DNA from 4 places in the Aminipila sp. genome. Region 1 is predicted to be linked to each of the others. Evidence: riboswitches for the same ligand, from Rfam matches in the RefSeq annotation. Region 1 holds a riboswitch; each other region holds the start of a gene.
What was found. Region 1 has a riboswitch for cobalamin ahead of RTW14_RS09340 (immunoglobulin-like domain-containing protein). Riboswitches for the same ligand answer to the same signal wherever they lie in the genome.

Region 2: linked by a shared signal. The riboswitch ahead of RTW14_RS15190 (diphthine--ammonia ligase) and the one ahead of RTW14_RS09340 (immunoglobulin-like domain-containing protein) in region 1 are both predicted to bind cobalamin.
Region 3: linked by a shared signal. The riboswitch ahead of RTW14_RS10965 (enhanced serine sensitivity protein SseB C-terminal domain-containing protein) and the one ahead of RTW14_RS09340 (immunoglobulin-like domain-containing protein) in region 1 are both predicted to bind cobalamin.
Region 4: linked by a shared signal. The riboswitch ahead of RTW14_RS10925 (MotA/TolQ/ExbB proton channel family protein) and the one ahead of RTW14_RS09340 (immunoglobulin-like domain-containing protein) in region 1 are both predicted to bind cobalamin.

What each region holds. Positions count from the first base shown of each region.
Region 1 covers NZ_DAMBYD010000006.1:33,518-38,606, reverse strand. Annotated here, with positions in the region: gene RTW14_RS09350 (cation-translocating P-type ATPase) at 1-165, shown strand, start outside; gene RTW14_RS09345 (FAD-binding oxidoreductase) at 304-1,773, shown strand; cobalamin riboswitch at 1,901-2,101, shown strand; gene RTW14_RS09340 (immunoglobulin-like domain-containing protein) at 2,344-5,089, shown strand, end outside.
Region 2 covers NZ_DAMBYD010000011.1:101,391-106,479, reverse strand. Annotated here, with positions in the region: gene RTW14_RS15200 (hypothetical protein) at 1-918, shown strand, start outside; gene RTW14_RS15195 (leucine-rich repeat domain-containing protein) at 1,571-2,131, shown strand; cobalamin riboswitch at 2,295-2,508, shown strand; gene RTW14_RS15190 (diphthine--ammonia ligase) at 2,678-3,331, shown strand; gene RTW14_RS15185 (nitrogenase component 1) at 3,394-5,089, shown strand, end outside.
Region 3 covers NZ_DAMBYD010000007.1:77,813-82,901, reverse strand. Annotated here, with positions in the region: gene RTW14_RS10975 (ABC transporter ATP-binding protein) at 1-658, shown strand, start outside; gene RTW14_RS10970 (hypothetical protein) at 636-1,430, shown strand; cobalamin riboswitch at 1,526-1,735, shown strand; gene RTW14_RS10965 (enhanced serine sensitivity protein SseB C-terminal domain-containing protein) at 1,900-2,637, shown strand; gene RTW14_RS10960 (S-layer homology domain-containing protein) at 2,781-5,089, shown strand, end outside.
Region 4 covers NZ_DAMBYD010000007.1:63,033-68,121, forward strand. Annotated here, with positions in the region: gene RTW14_RS10900 (homing endonuclease associated repeat-containing protein) at 1-241, opposite strand, end outside; gene RTW14_RS10905 (DUF2284 domain-containing protein) at 273-857, opposite strand; gene RTW14_RS10910 (TIM barrel protein) at 850-1,833, opposite strand; gene RTW14_RS10915 (hypothetical protein) at 1,943-2,221, opposite strand; cobalamin riboswitch at 2,515-2,714, opposite strand; gene RTW14_RS10920 (DUF2149 domain-containing protein) at 2,772-3,086, opposite strand; gene RTW14_RS10925 (MotA/TolQ/ExbB proton channel family protein) at 3,073-3,705, opposite strand; cobalamin riboswitch at 3,825-3,995, opposite strand; gene RTW14_RS10930 (homing endonuclease associated repeat-containing protein) at 4,102-5,089, opposite strand, start outside.

The sequences.
Region 1 (5,089 bases):
TTCTTTGCTGGTACACTCCTGTTATCAGCTGTACTGGTACTAGAGCCGTTGCATAAATTATTCGAAGTGGCAGATTTGACAGGGAATCAAATGGCAATTATTGGAATACTAGCATTTGTTCCTCTGGTAGTAGTACAAGCTGTAAAAAGAATTATTAAAAGATAGAGCTGGGTCAAAATAATTGTGTCCGTATGCAGAATTTAGGTGGCGCTGAAATTTAACAGCGGACAATGTGGCTTCATATAATAGAATAAGCTGAATGACTGTGCTTATTTTATTATTTAAAAATTTGGAGGCATATTTATGAATGACTTTTTATATGGTTTGACAGGATGCATTGTTACGCCATTTGAGCCTATATATAGTGAAGCCAGACAAGGCTTTAACAGAGCAATACAGCAATATCCCTTAATTATAGTATATTGTAAGAATAAACGGGATGTATCAAATGCAGTGATTTGGTCGAGGAAACATTGTGTACGGATTCGCATACGTAGTGGAGGTCATAATTACGAAGGATATTCAAATGGAGATTGTACTTTAGTTATTGATATAAGCGAAATGAACCATATGAGGATTGATGAATGTAAAAAAAAGTTATATGTTGAGAGTGGGGTAACCAACAAGCAGGTATATGGATATGTATCCTCAAAGAAATATCCTTTTCCAGGTGGCACCTGCCCATCCGTTGGAGTAAGCGGATATTCTCTGGGTGGAGGCTGGGGACTTTCCTGCCGCTATCTTGGGCTGGGTTGTGATAGCTTGGAGAAAATAGAAATGGTAAATTATGAAGGGGCAATTATTGAAGCAGACCGCATAAATAATTCCGATCTTTTTTGGGCTTGCCGTGGGGCAGGTGGCGGAAACTTTGGTGTCATTGTATCGATGACCTTCAAACTTCCTCCACGAGTTAATAAAGTTACCCTTATCGAAATAGATTATCAAAATGTCACTTCAGAAGAGCAAGAAGAATTTCTTCATATTTGGCAGAAATGGCTTAGAACTGCCGATAATAGAATTACGTTGATTTCCAGAATCTATAACTCTGTCAGTGATGGCTTGGCTATGCTGGTAAGAGGGATATTCTATGGTGAACCGAAAGATGCAAAGCGAATGATGGCTGATTTCCTTGCACTTGAAGGGGCAGAATACAATATTGAGTATGTTACTTTTCTGGAAGCGGTTACCATTATTGGTAGTGTATATCCTTCCTCAGAAAAATTTCAATCCGTAAGCCGTTTTGTTCTAAGATACTTTAATTGTAATGAAATATCAGAAATTGTAGGATTAATCAAAGCGCGCCCTCAAGGGTCTGTATTTGCTGGTATTTCAATGTATGCACTTGGGGGTAGAGTTGCAGAGGTCGGAAGAGATGATACAGCTTTTTTCTATCGCAAGGCACATTTTATCATTTGGCTGGAGTCTATATGGGAAGAACGTAAATATGCAAGTAAAAACAGGAAGTGGATCAGTAATCAATTTCCATATCTTGAAGCAGTCACTACAGGCTCATACGTGAACTTTCCTTATGGAAAGCTTCCAAATTATTTAGAAGAATACTATGGGAATCATGTAAATGAATTAACACAAATAAAAAGAAAATATGATCCGTTAAATGTTTTTACATTTCCACAAGGTATTAAAGCAAGTTGCCATAACCGTTCAAAATCACCTATATCAAACTTATTAATGAAGGATGATGAAGGTATGATAAACCAACCAGATGGTATGAGCCATAGAGGATTCCGATATGTATCAAAGAAGGAAAGATAATATCAAATGGATTTGTAAAAATGGGGTACTGAAACTACTTGTATATTTGCAGTCATAAGCAGTCGCTACGCTGTTGACACTAACCCTATTTAATGGTAACCTATAAGTAGATATAAATTGGAAAATAATTTAATAAATCATTTTATGTTCTGTTTTAATTTGTTTAACTTATAAATTAGGATGGCTAAGAGGGAAGCAGGTGAGAGACCTGCGCGGTCCCGCCGCTGTAAACGAGGAATTTTTCTAAAATACCACTGAGAGAATCTTGGGAAGGTTAGAAAAGTGATGATACGTGAGCCAGAAGACCTGCATAAAATGAATAAAGTAGTATTCCGCGGGAAATCGGCTATACTGATTTAATATGTACATATTTAGATGTGATACATGGTTTTTTTATTTGCAGCAAAAACGGACTGTAGTATTTTTTTACTACAGTTTTTTTGTGCTCAAAATATAGTTGTGTGGCTGGTGCTTTACTTTTTCGGGAGAATACGGGTTTTATCTAATCTAAAAAATATAACGCATTATGCGATGATATAGATAAGAATAATAGAAGGAGAAGAGGAAGCAATGTTTTTTGAAATGAATAAAGTAAAAAAAGCGCTAGTGATTATATTAACCATTGCCATAATTTTTACAGGTTTTTGTATACCAGAAGCCGGTAACATAAATGTGTATGCAGATGAAGTCACAACGGGCAGCTCTGGTAACACTAGTGAACCTTCAGCAGGTGACGGGAGTAATGAAAACCCTTATGTCATAAAGACTGCCGATGAGCTGGCATGGTTTGCAGAGGAGGCCAATAAAAATCTGAAACTATGTGCCGTTCTGGGTGCTGATATTAATATGGGTGGGGAAAGCCGCCCTTGGACACCAATTGGTACAGGCGTTGATAGTCAAAAGCCCTATACTGGAGCCTTTGATGGGAAGGGTCACACTGTTAGCGGCATCTATATCAATTATGAAGGAAAATACCTTGGCTTTTTTGGAAACCTGGGTTCTGGAGGTATTGTAAAAAATCTCACAGTAAAAGGGAAAATTACCACCAATGCTGACAGAGCTACATACAGCGGAGGAGTTGTTGGATGTGCCAATGGTGGCAGTCAGATTGTGAATTGTGCCAATTATGCTGCTGTGAGTGCAAAGGACGGAACAACTGTAGGCGGGCTTGTAGGCGGCACAGAGGGTAATGCCAATAACAAGGTTAAGATATTAGGCTCTCTCAATGTAGGATCTGTGTCAGGAAAAATGATGGCAGGTGGTATCATTGGAAACGCTAAATTTGCTGATGTCAGTTACTGTTATAATAGTGGAAATATTAGTGCTTCAGGTTCTCATGTGGGAGGACTTTTAGGTTACATAGCTAAAATCTATCCTTCCAGCTTGCATAATAGTTACAATGTTGGAAGTGTTAAAGGAAGCAGTAATGTGGGTGCACTGGCTGGATATCCAGATGGTATCTCTACTAAAGTTAGTGATTGCTACTGGTTGGAGGGTTCAGCAGAAAAAGGCTTTGGAGGTACAGCTTCAATTTCAGGTACTAATGAAGTTAAGACTGCTGCAGACATGAAAACGGCAGACTTTGTTATGTTGATTAATGGGGCAAATTCTCCACAGGAATCTAAGTTCATAGCGGTTGAAGGAGAATATCCTGTTCATCAGTGGCAGCAGCCAGCCATGAGTGACGAGGATGCAGTGGCAGCAGCAGTGGACGCTTTGACTATGGATACTTCAAATCCAGTAAAGATTAATCTCACCCTTCCATCCACTGGAATCAATGGTACAGCCATTTCATGGAAGTCAGGAAATGAAGCAATTATTTCCCATGATGGTGTTATTAATCCTCCTGATGCAGATACAAAAGTTACTCTGACGGCTACCGTATCTAAGAATGGAATAGAGAAAATAAAAGATTTTGTTTTTACAGTAGCAGCCGGAAGTGACAGCCAGGATAAAGAAACTGTAGATAAAGCTATTCAGATTTTATCTAATAACATGATTCCAAAGAATGGTACAGATACAAATTTTATTACTTTTATAAATAGTACTTTGGAAAAGAAGAACATTACAGGGGTTAATGTAAAACTAATAAATCCGGGTACACCTGCAAGAGCGGATGTGGGAAGTATAGGGGCAAATGGAGAACTTACATATTTTTATCAGGACCCGTCAACACTGGGTTACAGTACAGCCTTCGTTTTTATTAATGACATTAAGCTGACTCTCTCTAAAGGGAATGTCAGTAAAGAGATTACAGTAAAAGCACGACTGGATTGGGATGAAGGTCAAGTGAAAGATTGGCTGAATAAAGCGGTGCTGTATACAATTGATTGGGAAAGTATAAAGCAGAATAATTCAGATCAACAAGCTGTTACGGATTCATTAAGCTTACCCGTGCGTAAACGTGATACAAAAAACAATTTGCTTGCAAATCTCACGTGGAGCAGCAGTGATACCGGTGTAGTACAAATTGCCAAAGGAGAGCTTGGTAGTGACAATCCGATTGTGGCAACAGTCAAGCATCAGGCAGAGGATAGGGAAGTTGTTCTTACGGTTTCTGCTGAGAGTACAAAAGCACTAGGCATCACTGGCACAAAAACCATTATACTGAAAGTGAAGGGGGATGGTAAATCTCTATCTGAACAGGGAAAAATGCAGGCAATGCTGGATAAACATTATACTGAAGGGTGCCTGACTCTGGTTTCTACAGGCAAAAAAATCATAGGTCCGGTCAGTAGTGATGTGATGATACTAAAGCATTCTAGAGACTGGTTTGATGCCGAATCGGGACTGGAGTTTGATTCAAAGATTACAGATCCTAACTCTGAGAGCAGTACACGGCGAAATTATGATTTTACTGCTACCATTTCCGATTCAAAATATGCTGATTCAGGATATCCTAGAATCAATGTATACCGCCCGCTGCCAGGCCAAAGCCCAGCAACGGTCAACGTAACAGTAAGTATGACTAAAGTCAGTGACAAAAGTATCAGCGCCAGTAAAAAACTTACTTTCCAGATTGCCCCATGGGAGCAGAAGGAACTGGACAAAGCCATTGCGGATGCAACAGAACTGATGGGTAAGGCAAAAGACGATTATGCCACAGCCCTATTGAATGGTACGAAGAATACGGCAGATAATATAACCGAAAATCTTGCTCCATTCCGTAATGTTACATTAAAGGATGGCAAGCCAGTATTCAGTAACAATATTAGTACTTCTGCAATTGGTCTGATTGCCGATGAATACCCGGGGTACGATCCAATGATGGTGTACAGCGGAGGATATCGTACCTTTAAATCCAGTCAGGAAAATA
Region 2 (5,089 bases), on a different contig from region 1:
ATTTTAAATGATAAAAAATATAGAACGATTATGTCAGCTATAGGGAATTACTACATTAAATCTACGGACTATAGTTATTCGGATATTGCAAAATTTAATGAAACTTTCGAGTTTGGACATTTATATCATGATGATGAAGTGGAAAATATTATTTATGCTTTTGAGTATTTTGATAATGATAACATTTACCTGAATTTGAATTATATATGGGGGTTGGAGGACCAGCATAAAGTTATATCATTATGTCCCATTACAAATCTGGACATTATTAGATCTACTGAAAGAGAAAATTCGAAACTACTAATTAATATGAAATGTACAAATCAGAAAAACATTACTATACAATGTAAAGATGAATTGATATTTGACTATTTTCTACATGACATAGTCAAATACGAACACGATGGACTGAGTTCAAATAGTATGGATTTCTTTACTATGTACAAGTTTGATTATTTTTGTATGCCTGCAATAAAAGAGTTTGAAGAGCTAAGTGTGCCTATGATTGATATGGGGAATGAGCTATTTTATTCCCAATCCAAATTCAAGTACATAAAGCAAGATTTATATCTACTGCTGCCTATTGATAAAAAAACCATAGATGATTTGACAATATATTTTTCTAATCTTGATCAAGATAATGAAAAAGCAGTTAAAGAGTGCTTGATGAAAAACCAAAATAAGTATATTGAAAAATTATGGAAGGATTGTGAATTTAATATTAATAGAGGAGATGGTAATAAACAATTAATAGATTTTGATGAAGATGTTCAAAAATATTTGGATAAAATAATTAGATTAAAACAAGATAGTGGCAGAGAATTAATAAGTGATGAAATAAAAGTAGAAATGGAGAGGAAAACTAAGATTTTAATATTCAAGATTTTAAAGCAAGTGTACAATATTATCTCATTTTAGAACAGACAATTAGCAATTAAACAATATTTGTAATTATTGCAAAGCATATAAATAAAACGATTAGTAAAATGTTTATGATGGAAATAAATAAACGGGCTTATGAGATTGCAGTGTAAGAAGGAAAGGCGATAAGGGTCCAGCAACATATCGACTATTACATCAATAAACGTGGCTTATTTGGTAGCTTATTTTATGGATTCTATTGACAAATAAGCTACGGTTTTGATAGTATTAAAATGCATCAAAAGGAAACGAAAAGCGGCGGAAACGTTGAAAAGTGAGCAAAAGTGCGCTGGTATGCTATTAAGTGAAAAGTACAAGCAATTGGCTCATAACCCGGAGGCCTCAGGTTCAAGTCCTGACTCCGCAACCATGATAACATCCCTGAATTCTAACGGATTCAGGGTTTTTTAGTTTTTGGAATTGGGAGCTAAAATTTTGGTTTGACAACAAGTGTACAACAACTGGAGCATAATTGATTTTTAATATATATTTTGACTTAATTATAGAAAATTTTTATTAAAGCTGATAAAATTATCTTATTGTACTACGGTTTTATTTATTATTTGTGGCTCTACAGCGGTCTTAGTGGCTTTGTCCCTGACCTTTTGCCTGTGTAGTCCAAATCTTTCACTTTGGGGGAATATATCGCATGATTAAAAGGTCTTTGCTTATAGCAGTCTTAGCAATTTTAGTAATCCTTCTGTTTGCACGGGACGTCCAATCAACTCCCCAAACTTTAAATGCTACAGAACAGTATTATCGCACTTTTGAAGATGAGAATGGTTTCTGTATCAAAGACAGCATTCTCTATGCTTACGTAGGGAATGAAACTGAAATTACGATTCCTGAAGGTGTTACTGAAATATATGAATCTGCGCTATCATGGGATTTTGACCATGGTGTCAATTTAAAAAAAGTGATTGTACCAGGTACTGTTGAGAAAATAGACCAGGGAGCATTTGCTTTTACTGTGGCTGATACCATTATCATAAAAGAAGGGGTGAAGGAAATTGGAGAGTGGGCTTTTGGGGACAGTTATATAGATGAAATTTGGTTTCCGGATTCTTTAGAGCTAATCGGGGAGCAAATTATGGAAACGGAAGAAGGATTATGGGATACAAAGATTCACGTATCCAAAGATTCAAAGATTGCCTTGTATTTTGAAAAGTCTATGCCCTATGGAAGTGCAGAGTTGATTTATAACCAGTAAATAACCAGTTTCTCGTCCAACTGTAAATGGGCAAATTGCGTTTTCGACTACATAGTTTATAGTATATACACTTTTTACCTATAGACAGTTTATATTGACAGTTAATGGGGAAAATGATAGCATAAAGATTACAATTAAATAGTAAATTTATGTTCTGTCCTGGATAAAAGTTGGTTATTTTTATTATATGGCAGACTAAGAGGGAAGCAGGTAAAAGTCCTGCGCGGTCCCCGCCGCTGTATATGAAGAGTTCCATCAGATTGTATTTGTGAGGCTTTAATCCTCATAAATGACAAACCACTGAGCTATTAGCTTGGGAAGGTTGAAGGGAATGATGACCCATGAGCCAGAAGACCTGCATAAATTTCTAAAGTTTTCGACGGGTCATTCAGAAGACTTGAACAGGATGGTGTATCCACAGTGTTCACAAAAATTAATAATTGCAGAAAAACGGCTGTAACAGTAATGTTACAGTTTTTGTGTGTTAACGAGCAGGATTGTTTGGAGCTTTATAACGAAAATTTATCATAATGGAGGCGAGTGGAATTGAAAAAAAATACAAAATTTACGGCGGCATATAGTAGTGGCAAAGACAGCACGTTAGCTATATATAAAGCAATTGACATGGGGTTTGAACCTCAAAGTTTAATTATGACATATAATGAGGACAAGGATAGAACGTGGTTTCATGGCATTGGCCAAAATATGATAGACAGGCTTTCGGATTCATTACAAATTCCCATAAGGTTAATAATAACGTCAGGGAAAGATTATGAAATGAACTTTGAAAGAGTGTTAAAAGAGGAAAGAGCTAAAGGTGCAGAAATCTGTGTATTTGGAGATATAGATATAGAAGATCATCTAGCATGGAACACAGATCGATGTAAAAATGCAGATTTGAAGCCACTGCTTCCTCTTTGGAAGAAATCAAGAGAACAGGTGGTTTATGACTTTATAGACAGTGGATTTATAACGTACATCACCGTTGTAGATACAGAAAAAATGGATGCAAAATACATAGGAAAACAGTTGACTAGAGAACTGGTTTTAAAGCTAAAGTCTGAGGGTGTGGATGCATGCGGTGAGAACGGAGAATACCATACGTTTGTATGTGATGGACCACTTTTTAGGAAACCTGTTGAATTTAATCCAGGTGTTCCGATTTTTGACGGCAGATATGTAAGAATAGATATTTTATAGATTGCTTATAGCAAAACCCAAAACCCAAAACCAATAAGTCTTTAGCAAGTATGGAGGTAACAATGAAAACTGAAATAGCAATTTATGGAAAGGGTGGTATAGGGAAATCTACTCTCAGTGCAAATATATCAGCGGCACTTGCTGACTCAGGCAAGAGAGTATTACAAATTGGGTGTGATCCAAAGCATGATTCAACCAGACTTTTGCTAAATGGGAGAAGGATAACAACCATTTTAGACTATATCAAAATAACAGGAGCGTTAGATTATAAAAGAGAAGACATATTGTTTGAGGGATATGGTTCTATAGGATGCGTGGAAGCAGGAGGACCTGAGCCGGGAGTTGGATGTGCAGGAAGAGGAATTATTACATCATTTGAACTTTTGGAGCAGTTTCAGGTAAAGAAGGACTATGAAATAGTTCTGTACGATGTTTTGGGTGATGTCGTATGCGGGGGGTTTGCTGTCCCCATTAGAAGAGAGTATGCAGACACTATATTTTTAGTGACCTCAGGGGAATATATGGCTATGTATGCAGCCAATAATATCCTAAGGGGCATAAAGAATTATGACAGTGGAAAGCCCAGAGTTGCGGGACTGTTATACAACTCCCGTAATATTGAAGATGAAGACAGAAAAGTTCATGCCTTTGCAGCAGCAGTTGGCCTGCCAATTTGTGCTAAAATTCCAAGAAGCAATGTCTTTGCAGAGGCGGAAAGAGAAAATATTACGGTTGCAGAACTTATTTCTCGTAAAATGGTTGTAAATGAAGGGGCGGATATTAATCATGAAGAAAAGAAGATTGATGAAATCTTTAAGTCTTTAAGCAGAAATATAATAGAGGGTGTTCCAATGTATAAAGCAAACCCGCTTACAGATGATGAACTGGAATCCGTTATTTACCAGACTGTAAAAGGGGACGACAGAAACCAGTTCAGTAAATGTAATTCAGAGGAAATGGAAGAACCCCTAAAACAACAGCGTATAAGAGGGCAAAAAGAAAAACATTCTGCCGTAGATGAGGCTACATCATTAAACCGGTATTTGTCAAAGAATGTTATAAGAAATGAGCCTCTGCATGGCTGTGCATTTAATGGGGCTATGACTATGAGCATCCATATCCAGGACGCCGTAATATTGGCACATGCTCCTAAGAACTGTGCCTATTTGTCCTATCAAAGTATTAGTTCCTCAGGCCGACGTAGACTTTTTGAACGGGGATCATTGATGCCTGTTTCCATATCACCTAATTTTCAATGCACAGAAATGAACGAGACCGATATGATTTTTGGGGGTATGGAAAAACTTATTGAAAAGATCAAAGATATAAAAAAAGAAAAACCTAAGGCTATCATAATTATCAGCTCATGCCCAGCGGGGATTATAGGGGATGACATTGATCAAGTAAAAGATTTAGCAGATAAAGATACGCCAATACTTACGGTAAAATCTGATGGAAATTTGTCAGGAGATTATTTACAAGGCATGCTCTTATGCTATACTGAACTGGCAACTCAGATCATAGATAGAAACATTAAACCGGAGAAAAAAATAGTAAACATTGTATTTGAAAAGGTTGTTGCAAAAAATACAGAAAGTAATTTTCAAGTTATTGAAGAATATTTAAAGCAAATGAATGTAAAAGTAAACTGTAGGTTTCTTTGTAATACAACATTTGACAAACTGAAAAATTTCTGTAGGGCTGAATTGAATCTACTTGCATATAAAGACTATACTGGTATGATTCTGGAAAAATTCT
Region 3 (5,089 bases), on a different contig from region 1:
ACTAAAGGATTTTAATATGGAGCTGACGTTGGATAAAGGCATACATGCATTAGTAGGACCTAATGGAGCAGGGAAAACCACCATATTAAAAATATTATGCGGATTATTATATCCTACGAATGGTTGTGTTTTGATTGATGGAAAATCACTGGATGACAAATGGGCAAAAGATAACGTGACTATGATTTTGTCTGGAGACAGATGCTTATACTTTAAGAATACAGTTTTTGAAAATATGATGTATTATAGTATTTTACAGGGAAATAGTCCAGGTGAATCGAAAGCTTTAATTTATGAGTATGCAGAGGACTTTGGAATCCTTGATTACTTAAATAGACTAGTTGAAGGTCTTTCTTCAGGAGAAAAGAAAAAAGTCTGCATTTTAGCTGGATTATGCGCACAATCAAAGATATTATTGATTGATGAACCAACGTGGGGGCTGGATATTGATTCGGTTTTAGTATTACAGGAGTTGTTAAAAAAGCTGAAGGAAACAAAAGACGTATCAATAATCATCTCCTCTCATGATGTGAATTTTCTGTCTGGAGTTGCAGATGATTACCTATTTGTGAAAGCTGGTCAAAATAGGGGAAGAGTAACAGAACATTTAGAAGTAAAGGAGCTAATAGAAAATTATGAGAAAATTTGTATCTACTAACTTAACTCCTTGGGTATATGAACTAAAGTATGACTTGTTCCGACAATTTAGAAGTAAGATAGCATTGCTAATAAACATTCTTGCAAATATTGGGGTGTATGGATTAATTGTACTTGTTAATGACAGCAATGCAATATCCGAATGGTATGATGTCAGTGCTGCCAACGAAGGTATGTTAGTGTTAATTGGATATACATATTGGCAATTTAGTTATTTCATTATACAAGTAAATGTTTTCAACATTAGCGGTGAGTATTATAGCGGGATACTTGAGTCAAAATTATTAACAAAAAGTAATTTTATATTTTTAATGTTTGCAAGGATTATATCCAATCTTGCAATCTGTCTTATTGCTCAGTTATGTGTCGTTGTTTTTGCTAGTTTATTCAATATTATAAACATAACGCACATAGTTAAATATTTATTTAGCGTACTAATCTATGCCCCGGCTTTATTAGGTATATTTGGTTGGGCAGTAATTTTTGGCGGCATTACTTTAAAAATTAAAGTAATGGGACAGTTTATGTATGTACTTTCGGGAATCATGCTTATATTTTCAAGCGTATATAATATAAATTCCAATTATATACAATACTTATTTCCCTTTGCGTTAGGAATAGATATTTCGAGAGAAATATATTTGAATTTATCCGTTAGTATATATGAATGGCTTCAGTATATTAGTTTAAATGTGTTTTATTTATTTGCGGGTATTGTAGGTTTTAATAGACTTTTAAAAAGCAACAAAAAAAATGGATGTTTTAGTGCATAAGAAGGAAATTTACCATAACAGAAGTAGTCATTGGCATATTGACAAACTGAAAATTTGTTGTTAGTATAAATTCAATAGTGAAAAAGTGAATATTGGGTAATAATGTATTTTATGTTCCGTTAGTAGTAAAACTGCTAATGGCTAAGATGGAACACCGGTTAAAGTCCGGGACGGTACCGCCGCTGTAAGCGAGGAGTCTGAGCCTTAGCCCTGAAAAAAGGGCAGTCACTGAGTGAAAACCTTGGGAAGACTGGCAAAAGATGATGATACGCAAGTCAGAAGACAAACATAAGTTTTAAACATACCTCGGTTAGGGTGAAGGCTTGATTATAACGTGCTTGTTTTTTATAGCACGGGTTTAGAGTACATTAAAATAGACAGTTAAAAACGGAGCTGTGACTTATTTAAGTCACAGCTCTTTTTGGTTCACAAGATATTTTATATATGCAAGCAGGGAGGAAAGAATAACATGGAAGAAAGAAAAACAGAATTAACCGAATTATTTAAACAGTTTATACAGGAGAAAACTCAAGAGTGTGAGAGTGAATTTTTTAAAAAGCTCAATGAATCCGTGCTATGGATTCCAGATGCGGCTGAAGAACAAGAAGAAGGCCCAAAAAACTTTGCACTGTTAATGACAGGAGACGGAAGAAAGTTTGTTCCTGCATTTCTACATAAGAAATCAAATTTAGGCAGATTTAGACAAGAGCAGCTCGTTGAAATGCCATATAGCAAGCTTAAATATTTAATAATCGATTCCATGGCAGAAATAAATGGAATTGTGATTGCACCTTTCGAGGAAAATATAGTTTTAGATAGAAAGATAATGGAAATCATTGATGCACAGACCATGGGTATGACCTTGCGCAGAGAACAACACGTAGGAAAAATAAAACTCAGAAAACCCGAAACAGTGCCCTATGGCTTAGAAGATACTTTAATGCAATTCTTTGAGAAAAATATTGAGGTGGAGTCTGCATGGCTGCTTAAAGCTATGAGTGAAAACGAAATCTATGAACACTGGATGCTGCTGATAGATTTTTACGGTGAAAAAACACAGTTATTCCCATTAGTGGCAGAGATTATGAAACCCTACATGAAACCGGGAGAAATGTTTGAATTGATACAGAAAAGTCCTGATTTTATCACCAATGAAATAGAACCTGCCAGGATATATACCAGAATCAACAATAAAAATTTATTTTAAGGAATGAAATCAATAGGTAAACGAGTGCATCTCAGTGAGCAAGCGAGTAGATCCAGTGATTTTAGGACAAATAAAGGAATTTGTAAAAATGTCGAGATATCAGAATTATATGTAGTAAGGTAAAATTAAGGAGGAAAGCTAAAATGGGAAAATGTAAAGGTAGTATTTTTATTAACATTAGAAGGCGATGCCTATCCATACTTTTGGTAATAGTTTTTATTTTGGGAACGTTACCAGATATATCGTGGGCTGATGAATCAGGAGAAGCAAGCATTCCCGTATATTTAACAGTTAGCGCAGAAGGACAGATCTTAAAGGATAAGTCTGGGCAACTAATAGTACAGAAAAAGTTAGACGTAACGGATAAAGATGGTGATAACAAAATCACCATAGATGATGTAATGCTCTGTGCTCATGAGCAGTATTATATCGATGGTACGGAAGGCTATGCAAGTAGTGAAGGCAGTGCAACAAAGCTGTGGGGAATTGAAAAGCAGGATAAGTCTATATTATTTAGGATGAGATACCGTTTTACCTCATTAGTTAGTGACACAAAATTTGAAATTCCAAATCCTAGCAATAATGACGCAAAGAATTTTCAGATTTTTGCCACTATTTGCAGTGAAAAAGATAAAGCTGCCAGTGCGGTTTTTGTTGATAATAAGAGTACTTCTTCCTTTTTTTCGGCAAAAGCTGCTTTACAAACAACGGTTATAAAAGGTAAAGATTTTCCATTAAAATTGGCATATTTTGATTTAGCCAAAGCTAAGTCCGGAAAAGCTCTTACTGGATATGAAGTTATGGCATATACGATGGAAGGTGAATCTGCAGTTGTTTCACCAAGTATCAGTGATAAATCTGGAAATATTATTCTGAATTTCCCAACATCAGGTACTTATGTACTTTCAGCAAAACCATCTGAAACTGCTACGATTACAGCGGCTGCACCGGCATGTGTGGTTAATGTACTAGATAAAGCACCAGAATTCAGCAAAGTTGAATTAGCTTTGAAAGAAGATATGAGTTCACCGTGTATGTTGAGCCCTATTTTTGACAAAGAGTTGAAGGAATACAGCCTGACAATTCCTGAGGATGTAAGTGACATTTATTCTTCAATTTACATGGAAGATAATATAGAAGGTTTAGGTTGGATTTATGGAAGTTTTGCAGATAATAAATGGACTAACAATGGACTTGATTATTCATATGGAGTGCCTAGTAATATTCATATTAAATCAAATGTAAGTAATATTCGTATTGGAATGGAGAATTCATGGAATCTAAATGAATTTATCAATACATTTACAATTGCAATCAAAAGAAAACCAATTTTTACTAGCTTAACTGTAGACGGATTTGCAAAAGAAAATTTCAATCCATGGGCAAATTCATATGAGGTTTATGTGAAGCCAGGGCAGGAGAATATTGATATAACACCTGTAGCCAAATCAGAAAGCTCTACAATCACTATAGGTGGAAAGGATGCGGTAAGCGGACAAAAAATGGCGTTAACTGCAGATAAACTTGAATTTGATGCGGAGGGGCAGGCAAAAGTTCCGATAGTGATTCATAAAGAAGATGAGAATTATGTAGACAATACATATACTCTGATTTTAAAAAAAGAACTTGCTACGGAAAAGCCAACTATCCTGTTACAACCTGCAAGTGCTAATTATATCCAGAACGATAATGCAGCAGCTCTGGAGATTTATGCTAGTGCAGGAGGAAATCTGCAATATCAGTGGTATAAAAATGAGGAAAACAATAGTGACAATGGAACTCCCATAGAGGGGGCAAATGCTGTTAGATATGTACCGACTACTGAATCAGCAGGAACAGCTTATTACTATTGTGTGGCAACCAATACTGATACAGGGAAAAGTACAGCTTCAGAACTGGTTTCTGTACTTGTAGAAGCAGAGCCTACACCAATTGTTGACTGGGATGTTGAAGTACCAGAGGTTTCAGAAAAAAATAAAGGGTTTTTCGGAGAATATACACATGGATTCTATTATAAACAGGGAGATACTGAGGTAATACCACTTAAGGTAACTGCATCAAGCATTGATTTGGGCGGAAAGTACAGTTATATGTGGACTATACAGAATGGTACTAGTACTAGTCATGTAAACTCGTCAATAACATATACACCCAAAACAGATAAATATTATGGATTGCAGTGGATATATTGTACTGTTACATATACATATAAAGGAAAAAATTATACAACTAGTTTGTATGACAAACCAATTGCTGTTTATGTGGATAAGCCAGATGTGGCATATCCCGAGGAAGTTTTAAAAGCATGGAAAGGCAGTGGAACGGAGGAAAGTCCATGGCAGCTTGCCAGTCAAGCAGATTTAACGAAATTAAAAGATTTTGTTAATCAGGGCTACAGCTTTGCAGATATGCATTTTAAAATGACTAGCGATATTGTGCTTGATACTGACTG
Region 4 (5,089 bases), on a different contig from region 1:
CTTTTTGCGCTGGGACATATCCTAATTCTTTTGCTTTTGCTTTTAATATCTCACATAAATCTTCATCTGAAAAATTAGAATACATAGCTTTCCCTTTACCTGAATTAATTTGAGAAAACTCATATATCTGTTCCGCATTTTCAATACCTTCATCGTATTCCAAATTTCCTGAACGAATACCTTCATCTACAATTTCATAGAATTCCTTTTTATACTTCTCTGCTATATTTCCTTGGTGCATTCCAGGTTCCCTTTCTATCGACAGACATTTTTTATTTTTTTAGTAATCCACACACTAAAACAAAATATGTCGGCAACTTATTTTCTTCTATCCATTCAAGATCAATTCCAAATAATTTGCTACATGTTTTTCCTACATTTCCCCCCAGTGATTCAATGCTATAACGCATTTTATCAAAGTGATTACAACTTTCCCTTGCAGTACTACTGCTACAAGAGACTCTTGTGCATTTCTGACTCTCCATCATACCACTGCCACACAAAGAACAACTTCCCGCAGACAAGCTCACACTACCTTCATATTGTTTTTCTAATATATAAAGTTGTTCCGTCAACTTCCGTTTTTCTTTATCAAGAATATCGAACATGATTTTTTCTTCTTTTTCATATTCGTTCTGCCTTTCTTCTTGATTAAAAGAGATTTTTTCCCCTATGATGTAAATGCTGCTAAACTTTTTCCAATACTCTAAAACATTAAAATCATAGGGCGGGCAACACCATTTTTTACCATAGTTGCTGCATTCCTTGCAGCTCTCAAGAAATTCTTCTATGTCTACATACTCATCTAAATATTTTTTTATATCTACTTCAGCGCTGAGCAGTTCTATGTTATACACTAAAATTTCCTCCTTGTTTCAAAGTATCAGTTTGAATTTGCAAAACTCTTTCTTTTTCTTTCCTGTCAGAAGCTGCTAATTCATGTACTAAATAGTCCGGATTTATTCGATCTATTACACTTTTTATACCGATGTTGGTTATGGGTTGATGGGTGTCAATATTCAATATGTGCTTATACCCAACACTAAACTTTTTAAAATAATCTTCTGGTAAATCAGGTACTATGCTGATGTTTTCTTTAACATACTCCCCACTTAAGGATTGATGCAAATGGATTCCTTTAATATATCTGCAAAGTATATCATGCTCATCCAGCATTTTATGTATATACTCAATTGCCTGTTTTTCATCTTTGAGCTCCAGATTTGTACACATTAAATGTCCTACGTCAAGCATTATCCCTTTATTTTTATAGTGTACTTTTTGAAGAAGCCGTTTAGTTATTTCGGGCCGTGTAAAATCTAATCCTGCCCAATGTAAGTTTTCCATTAGAAATTTAAATTTATATTTTTTATTATCTAAAAGTATATTTATTAATTCTGCGGATTTATCAATTACTTCTTCATCGGTGTGAAGCCATTTATAGGTATATCCTTCTTCTATAGAAACATCTGAAACATGAAATACTACATATTCAGCACCTGCCTGACTTGCTCTATCCAAATCATCACTAAGCATTTTTATCAGTGCATTCCGGTCTTTGCCTCCATAAAACAGCTCCCACGTTCCTTTATTTTTAAATTTGTGAAGTAATTTAATCTCATTTTTATCCCAAAAATCCAACCAATCACAAAAAAATGCTAAATGCCATCCTTTTATAAGTGTTTTTTCTATATTAAAGCTACATTTTTCACCGCCCCATATGGCTTCAATTCCATGGCAGCCATATTTATTGCACACTTTTCTTAGTTCTTCACTATTTTCATACTCATCTAGAACATTGTCTACAAGAGGCATGTTTATTAGTTGAATCATATTGTATCGAAATCCTTTCAAATTAAAAAAGTCTCTTAATGAGTACTGGAAACTAATTTCTGTTATACTCAACTAAGAGGCTTCTGTATTTTATTTATTACAGTTTTAGTTAATACAAACAATAGCTTTCATAATTTTCTCCCATATATACCCACACATTTTCTCCCATTTCTATTTTTTCGTTAAATGTCAAATTAGGGATTAAAAGCTTTATGCTTGTTCTTTTTCTTCCTATAACAGTGATTCCTTCCCCAGTTGGAGACTTTTTAAATTCATCGATTTTCTCTGACAAATTAGAAATACCCGTTTCTTTAGAAAAATTATCTACAAATTCCTGAGTATTTGCATAAACTACATTGTCCTGATTTTTGAACCAATTAACATTCATGGTGTTCCTCCTTATATTTAGCTATAATTATATATTTATGATTTTAGAGCATCTGACCTTCCTGCAATTTCTTTCTTAAATTAGGCTAGGTCATAAACGATAAAAATCTATAAAAAAGGATGAGGGTTATAACAGGTTTGCTCACATGCAAAACTGTTATACCCTCAGGAATGAAAAGGCATCTTAATATAAATAAACAAAAAAACTGTAGCAAAGCTGCTACAGTCCGTTTTTCTGTAATATTTATCATTCTTAAAACCCTAAGGTTTATAAGCATCACCGATTACCCGTCGGCTACTCGAACAACTTATGCAGGTCTTCTGGCTTACGTATCATCATTGTTTCCTGCCTTCCCAAGTATAAACTCAGTGGCAAATAGGAACAACTCCTCGCTTACAGCGGCGGGACCGCGCAGGACTCTAACCTGCTTCCCTCTTAGCTACTAAACTAATCGTCGTCTTGTATCAATTAGACTTTAGTCTGTAGAACATAAATGGTTTATTCAATTTACAAACTAATGGTAACACTTTTAGGTAACATTTGTCAACCCCTATTCCTTTTTCACTATGTACATTTTTCCGGTTTTTTCATCTTCATATACAAATCCTTTTGAATCGTAGTCTTCTGACAAGGAGCCATCTTTTATGGCATCTTCCAAATCATTCACCTCAACCAGCTGATCTTCTGTAACAACATCCATGATTTTACTTAAGTCCACATTCCAGAACATAATGATTGCAATCATCAAGCCACAAGAAAATACAAGCATTACATCTACTAGGTTACCCAGACTTTCCATGGGGTTTATGTCTTCTTTGTTTTTATAATGCCTTCTCATACTCAAAGAGTTATTATTTCTTAGCATTTGCATCAACCTCCTCCAACATGCTTTCCATTACTAATTCAAAAGTAATCAGATAATCTTCATACCACTTTTTACGTATATTGGAAATGACACAGCAGATTGCTGCCGAAATAACCCCTGAAATTGTAGTATCAAAAGCTATTGCCAGCGATTTAGACAAAGTCTCAGTATCACCATGTCCCAAAGCGATGATTCCCGGTCCTAAAGGAATTAATGTACCTAAAAGTCCAAACATAGGTCCCAGCTTTGCCACTAAATCGGTAATTCCTACTGCTTTATCGTACTTCTCCTCTTCCGTTGCAAGCAGCCTTTGCGCTAATGCGGTTAGTGATGTTTTCGGCATATCACTGGATTCTAGAAGAACATTTAAGGCTGCCTTCTGCCTGGCTGGCAGCCCGCTTCCTTCAATTGTTTTTTGCAAATCATTTTCTTCATGTATTTTTTTCAGCAATCCAGTTGCATCTAATTTCTTTCGTTTTCTTCTTTCTGTAAAAAATTCTACTGCAAAATCTCCAAACTGCCATACTGTAACAATCATTAATAATAATAATACACACATACATGGCTTTAAAAGAATTTGGCCTATTAAATGCAGTATATTACTTAATCCAAAACCCATTATCATTTCTCCTATATTCTTATACTTTTATTTATTTGATTATTGGGTCAAAAAAAAGATCTTTAATTGGCATGCAAAAAAGACCTTATATTCCACATACACGCTCCTTCATACCCAATAACGTATACTTACATATGGCAGGTTTCCTGACTTGTGACTCTTTCTCCGAACGTCTTCCCAGTTTCCCAGTGACATTATTCTTCGTCCTCACTTACAGTAGAGGTAGCTGTGCAGGATTTTCACCTGCTTCCCTTTTAAAAATTTCTTCACCTATATGTATTTAAATATTAAATTTTACCCAATAATAATATCACTAAATATTGGTAGTTTCAACAATATTCGTCATAAAAAAACAGACTGGTTAAAATAAATAGTCTGTTTTAACAAAATTTCAAGTTATAAATTTACTTTATTTTTTATCCTTCGTCTGATTTTCTGTGTATTGGTTTTATCTAACGATTCCACTCCCACTTGAAAAAGCACATTTCTATAGCTTCCACAAGCCTTCATTAATCCGTCGTAGACATCCTCTGGCAATTCTTCTTTAATGGGAGCACGTCCTAGTTCAGTAACAATTTCTCTCAGCTGAATTAAATATTGTTTTTCATTTTTGCTTAAATTCATCACTTTATATAAGCCATTACTTAAAATCTCCGTATGATGTTTTCCTTTATTTTTTCTATCATCCAAATATGTTTCACTAAATGACTTTGGCTTTTCTATAGGCTCCATACCAATTTGGTGTAAGGTATTTCTCCATGTTTTGCACTTGATTTTAAGTTTTTCTTTAACTTCATTTTCAATTTCCTTTCTGAGTGGAGATCGGCCCAGTTTTTGTGCCTTGGATTTAATCTTCTCCAATAAAAGTTTTTCTTCTTCAGTAAAATCATTTACAATAAAAAGCATATGCTTATTTTTCCACTCTTGGTTTATACCTGCAGCCTCAAGTACCTGGTTCCAAGTATCAAACTTATATTTCAAACCCTCAACGCAATCTCTCATTTCTACCAAATGTGGCGGTCTATGAAGTTCATCAGCTTTTTCCCTTATTTGATTGAGAAACTCCTGACATTGCTGTTCTCTTTCCTCTATAATTTTAAAGCTATGTCCACCACTTCCAGCTTTTGTTGACATAACCGCTGCTTTTAATGCTTTCGGCCAATTCCCAAACCGGTGTTTAATGTACATATGATAAATCCAATATACTTCTTTCTGTGTGGGCACATGGTCTAAATCTTTGGCACGGCTTCTAATATAATCACAAAGGTCTTCATCCGATAAGCTTTCATATACTTCTTTCCCAGTTATTGATTTTATTTTATAAACACTCATTAAATTCTTATGTTCTGTTAATTCAATATGGTACTCAAGTTCCCCACATTCA